2 regions of the Hyphobacterium sp. CCMP332 genome follow, and region 1 is predicted to be linked to the other one. Evidence: predicted binding sites of a transcription regulator. Region 1 holds the regulator's gene; the other holds the start of a gene.

What was found. Region 1 encodes LexA, which represses DNA repair genes until DNA is damaged. Its sites were predicted from a motif close to ATGTTCCNCTTGTGTTCC; they were not measured.
Region 2: the regulator LexA is predicted to act here: its motif matches at 1,794-1,811, upstream of recA (recombinase RecA).

Annotation. Positions count from the first base shown of each region.
Region 1 covers NZ_CP058669.1:896,378-899,478, reverse strand. The annotation lists gene trpD (anthranilate phosphoribosyltransferase) at 1-264, shown strand, start outside; gene trpC (indole-3-glycerol phosphate synthase TrpC) at 261-1,061, shown strand; gene lexA (transcriptional repressor LexA) at 1,128-1,805, shown strand; partial or broken gene HXX25_RS13480 (ComEC/Rec2 family competence protein) at 1,786-3,101, opposite strand, start outside.
Region 2 covers NZ_CP058669.1:576,284-579,384, forward strand. The annotation lists gene HXX25_RS02960 (ATP-binding protein) at 1-1,771, shown strand, start outside; gene recA (recombinase RecA) at 1,880-2,959, shown strand; gene alaS (alanine--tRNA ligase) at 3,068-3,101, shown strand, end outside.

The DNA of each region.
Region 1 (3,101 bases):
GATGCCGGCCTGCCCCAGGCTGTGATCGAGGACCTGATCGGCGGGACACCGCAAGAAAACGCAGCCGCCTTGCGCGCCCTTCTGGACGGTCAGCCGTCAGCCTATCGCGGAATCGTCGTCATGAACGCGGCCGCAGCGCTCATCGTCGCCGGGCTCGCCAGCAATCTGAAAGACGGTGCGCAGATGGCCGTCGCCGCCATTGATGGCGGCGCTGCAAAAGCGACACTGGAAACGATGGCGCAGATTTCCCGAGGCGAAGCGTGAACGCGCTTCGCAAGATCGAAGCTTACAAGCGCGATGAAATTGCCGCCGAGAAAGCGGCTTTCAGCAACGCACGCCTGGACGAGATGATCGCAGCTTGCGGTCCGGCGCGCGATTTTGAAGGTGCATTGATCGCAAAGGCCAATACCACGGGCATCGCCCTGATTGCAGAGGTCAAGAAAGCCAGCCCGTCCAAGGGACTGATACGGGATGATTTTGATCCCGCATCTCTGGCCAAGGCCTATACCGAAGGCGGCGCGGCCTGCCTGTCCGTGCTGACCGATCAGCCAAGTTTTCAGGGACATCCGGATTATCTGGCGCAGGCGCGAGGCGCCGTGCCCCTGCCCGCGCTTCGCAAGGATTTCCTGCTGGATGTCTGGCAGGTCAAGCAGTCGCGCGCGCTGGGCGCGGATGCGATCCTGGTGATCATGGCGAGCGTCGATGACGCGCTGGCGCTTGATCTCGTCTCTGCCGCGCACGATCTGGGCATGGCAGCCCTGATTGAAACCCATGACGCGGTCGAGCTGGAACGGGCCCTCGCCCTGCCCTCGCCCCTGATTGGCGTGAATAACCGCGACCTCACCACATTCGAGACGTCTCTCTCGACCTTCGAAAAGCTCGCGGCCGATATTCCGGCGGATCGATTCGCCATAGCCGAGAGCGGTATCGCGACGGCGGCGGATGTGGCGCGGTTGAAGACTGCGGGCGCAAAAGGCCTGCTGGTGGGAGAAAGCCTGATGCGGCAGGCCGATGTGGCGCAAGCGACGCGTGAGCTTCTGGGCGGATTGGCGTTTACTTGACGTTTACCCGGAACACTCATAGAACATCCAGAGAAGTTTCTGATTTGTTCCTTATGGAGTGAGCCCATGCTGACGCGCAAACAACAACAGCTTTTGCTCTTCATCAACAAACGTTTGAGCGAAGATGGTGTCTCGCCGTCCTTTGAAGAAATGAAGGATGCGCTGGACCTGGCGTCAAAATCGGGGGTTCATCGCCTCATCACCGCTCTGGAGGAGCGCGGCTTCATCCGACGCCTCGCGCATCGCGCCCGGGCGCTGGAAGTGCTGAAAATGCCGGATACCGGCGCACCTGCCGTTTCGTCTGATGCGGAAAATGTTGTCCGGCCCAATTTCGGTGCCGAGCCGGACCATGGTGCCGGTATTGAAATCGCGGTGCTGGGCAAGATTGCCGCCGGCGTGCCGATCGAGGCCATTCAGCATGAACAATCGCGCATCATGTTGCCGCCGGACCTCGCGGGCGGGCGCGGCGAACATTACGCGCTAGAGATCGAGGGTGATTCCATGATCGATGCCGGCATTCTCGACGGCGATATCGTCATTATCGAGCGCTGCGATACCGCCATGAATGGCGAGATCGTGGTGGCGCTGGTCGATGAGGAAGAAGCCACGCTGAAACGTCTGCGCAAGAAAGGCGGTTCCGTGGCTCTGGAAGCAGCCAACCCTGCTTATGAAACCCGGATTTTCGGCCCGGATCGCGTACGCGTTCAGGGCAAGCTGGTGGGGCTTATCCGCCGCTATCACTAGTCGTCCAGACGCGGTCACCGCGGCGGGTTTCGACATCCGTTTCGCGATGAATTTCATCTCTTTGCAAGTAGAGTGCTCTTGCGCCGCGCGCTTCCAGTTCTCCCAGATCAATGAGGCGCGTCGCGCAAGCGGCCCGCTGTATCGGTGAGGCATAGGTCTTCAGAACGACCAGATCGGACAGGGCGCAGTCTTCCGTCAGGGTTTCATCGCTTTCCGCAACGGTGATAGTCATGCCTTGCGTTCGCCCGGAGCATCCGCGCGGATCACACGCCACACCATCCCGGCCGGGCCGCACACTTTCGCCCGCCTGTTCGAGAAACACCGATGTCGCAAAGCGGGCGCGGCGGCGGTCTGTGCTGGCCCAGGCCGGTCCGTCCTCGTTCTCAAACCGGGCCAATACGACGCCCTCCTCGCTGATGAAGACATCGGGAGGCCGACTGAATCCCCATCCTGCATACGCGGTCAGCATGACGAGCAATCCAATCCGCCGGGCAAGGCCGGACGCCGCCACCAGCAGGACAAAACCAAGGGCATAAACTGTCAGGACAACACCGGGGGCCGACGCCATGGGTGCCAGGGAGCCGGGCCAGGACGCCACCCATTCGGCAATGCGAACGACCCAGATCAGACCCCAACTCATTACCGCGAGTGCTGGCCCGTCCATGCCGAACGGGGCTAGCGCCAGAGCCAGAGCTCCGGCGGGCATGACCACCAGCGAAAATACCGGCATGGCTGCAAGATTGGCCGCAAGTCCATAAACGGCAATCCGGTTGAAATGGAAGGCTGCAAAAGCGGCCGTCGCACTGCCGGCCACCAAAGACGAGAAGGAGAGCGTCCCCCAGAACCCCAGAAAGCCGCCGATAGCACCTTTCTGGCGATCATGCGTATCCCGCCGCCGCCAGATATCGAACGCCGCCACAAGCGCCGAGGCTGCGGCAAAGGACATCTGAAAGCCCGGTGACAGAACGCTCTGCGGCTGCAGCGCAAGGATGATGGCGGCGGCCAATGCGATGGATTGCATCGAGATCGCGGCGCTTGAGCAATATTCCCAGAAGCACGACGGACACCATGACAAAGGCGCGCTGTGTCGACACCGATGCGCCCGAAAGGACAAGATAAAGTGTCGCGCCAATCAACGCGATGACCGCTGCGGGTATGCGCGGATCATAACGGCGGGCGAATGCGGGGATTGCAGCCCCGAAAGCCCTCACCACAAAAAATAATCCGCCCGCAAACAGGCTCATATGCAGACCGGATATGGCCAGGATATGCCCCAGCCCCGTCGCGCGAAGGGCC
Region 2 (3,101 bases), 320 kb from region 1:
GGAATTGTCGGAAATTTTCGACGCCGGCATTGTTCGTGCGCTGGAAAAATCGCGGGGCGACGAAGATGTTTGCCGCTTTGAAACCCGTCTGAAGGGGCGCGATGGTATCGAGACTGATGCCGTCATCGCCCTGTCCTGGGACAGCGAGAAAAAACCGACGGCGCGCGGTGTTATCTACGGTCTGACAGCCACCGGCACGCCGTCTGGCGTGGCGCAGGCCATTGCCGGTGCCACTGGCGGCAAGGCTGGCCGCACATTCGATGACATGTTTGCCGCCGCACCTTTCGGTGTGGCGCGCTTGTCCGGCTCGGACCCGGCAACAGCGGTGATCGAGGATATCAATCCTCAACTCGTCCAGATGACTGGCGGACTGGCCAAATCCGGCGCGACTTTCGCGGACCTGTTTGATTGGGAGGCCGGGCGCGCGCCCGAGGACGTTTTTGAAAAGGCCTCGAAAAAGGGAGAGCCGGCCGAGGCCGTGCTCAAGACAGATCCGCCGATGGATATCCATCTGGTCTTTTCGCCGGCGAAGGGCGGAAAGCGCGCCGCCTACATGATTGATGTCACCGCATGGAAGGAGCTGGAGCGTCAGCTGAGTCAGGGCAACAAGATGCAGGCCGTGGGACAGCTGGCCGGTGGCGTTGCGCATGATTTCAACAACCTTCTGCAAGCTATCCGCCTGAATGTGGATGAATTGCTGGGCCGTCACCCGGTCGGTGATCCGTCCTATGGCGAGTTGCAGGTGATCAACCAGACCGTTGCGAGGGCGGCGGGGCTGGTGAAGAAGCTCCTCGCCTTCTCCCGCAAGCAGACCTTCCGAATGGAAGCGCTGGATGTGTCGGATGTCCTGTCTGATTTCACCGTTCTGCTTCGGCAGATACTGGAAGAGACCGTCAAGCTCGACATTGTCCATGGCCGTGATGTGCCGGCGATCCGCGCCGACAAGGGGCAGCTGGAAACCGCGATCATGAATCTCGCGGCCAATGCGCGGGATGCCATGCGCGAAAACGGCGGCGGGACACTCACCATCCGAACGTCCGCCGTAACGCCGAAGATTGTATCCGATGCCGGTGCGCCGGATGTGGAAGACGGCGACTGGGTCCAGATCGAGGTCATCGACCAAGGCACCGGCATGGACGAGGCCACGCGTATGAAAATCTTCGAACCCTTCTTCACCACCAAGGCGGTGGGGCAGGGGACCGGCCTGGGCCTCGCAACGGTCTACGGCATCGTCAAACAGTCGGGCGGCTTCCTGTTCGTCGACTCCGAAATCGGCAAGGGCTCGACTTTCCGTATTTTCCTGCCGGCCTATGTCGCCGGCGAGGACGAAGCGCCGGCGCCGGCTGAAAAGCCGAAGGGCGATCCCAAACCCGCCGACCTGGCGGGCCGCGGCCGGCTTCTGCTCGTAGAGGACGAAGACGCCGTGCGTTCCATTGCGGCGAAGACGCTGGCCAAGCGCGGCTATGAGGTCGTCGAGGCTTGCGACGGCGAAGAGGCATTTGAAATTCTGTCCGAAGACGAAGAGGGTTTCGATCTGCTCGTCTCGGATGTGGTCATGCCGGGGCTCGACGGTCCGGGTCTGCTGGCCAAGGCCGCGGACCTTTTGAAGGATACCCGCGTGATTTTCATCTCCGGCTATGCCGAGGAGCAATTCTCCGACACGCTCTCGCGCGACAAGAACATTTCCTTCCTGCCCAAGCCGTTCACATTGACGCAACTGGCGGAACGCGTGAAGGAAGTCCTGTCCGGCGAGGTTCGGGACGCGGCTTGATTCACGAATTGCGGCCAAATAAATGTTCCCCTTGCGTTCTGCGAACAAAAGCGGTACATATCCCTTAATTGCTCCCCGCACGGGGACGTGAAATAAGGGGATAGCATTATGGCTAAGGCAGCGATTCGACTGGTGAGCGACGTGAAGAGTGACGACAAGAAAAAGGCGCTGGAAGCCGCGCTGGGTCAGATTGACCGGGCCTTTGGCAAAGGCTCCGTCATGAAGCTGGGCGAACGCCCGGAGATGGATATCGAATCGGTGCCAACCGGCTCCCTCGGTCTGGACATCGCGCTGGGAATTGGCGGTCTGCCCAAGGGCCGGATCATCGAAATCTACGGACCGGAATCCTCCGGCAAAACGACGCTCGCCCTGCATTGTGTTGCTGAAGCGCAAAAGCGCGGCGGTGTCGCCGCCTTCGTCGATGCCGAGCATGCGCTTGACCCGGTCTATGCCGGCAAGCTCGGTGTGGACGTCAGTGAGCTTCTGGTGTCGCAGCCGGACTGCGGTGAACAGGCGCTGGAAATTGCCGATACGCTGGTTCGTTCCGGCGCGGTGGATGTGCTGGTCATCGACTCTGTCGCCGCCCTGACCCCCCGGGCCGAGCTCGAGGGTGAAATGGGTGACAGCCTGCCCGGCCTTCAGGCCCGGCTCATGAGCCAGGCTCTGCGCAAACTGACGGGATCCATTTCGAAATCTCATTGCATGGTGATCTTTATCAACCAGATCCGGATGAAGATTGGCGTCATGTTCGGTTCGCCCGAAACGACCACCGGCGGAAATGCGCTGAAATTCTATGCGTCTGTTCGCCTGGATATTCGCCGCATCGGCCAGATCAAGAATCGTGACGAGGTCATCGGCAACCAGACCCGCGTGAAAGTTGTGAAAAACAAGGTCGCGCCACCCTTCCGCGAGGTCGAGTTCGATATTCTCTATGGCGAGGGCATTTCACAGATGGGCGAAGTGCTCGATCTGGGCGTGAAGGGCAATATCGTCGAGAAGTCCGGGTCCTGGTATTCCTACGAATCCGAGCGCATCGGTCAGGGCCGCGAGAACGCCCGGAATTTCCTCCGGGAAAATCCGGATATTGCGGCGTCGATCGAGGCAAAGGTCCGGGCCAATGCGGGCTTGATTGCGGGCGAAATGCTGGTCGGTCCTTCCGCTGAAGATGATATTGCGGATGCGGGCTAGATAAGCGCGCCAACCCTCACTATCTTCATTTTCACAGTAACGGGTGCTTGGCGATGCCGGGCACCCGTTCGTATATGGGACCAGACAGCAAAATTTCGGGACGAAACAATGACCAGCCTGCGCGATATCCGCCGCGACTTTC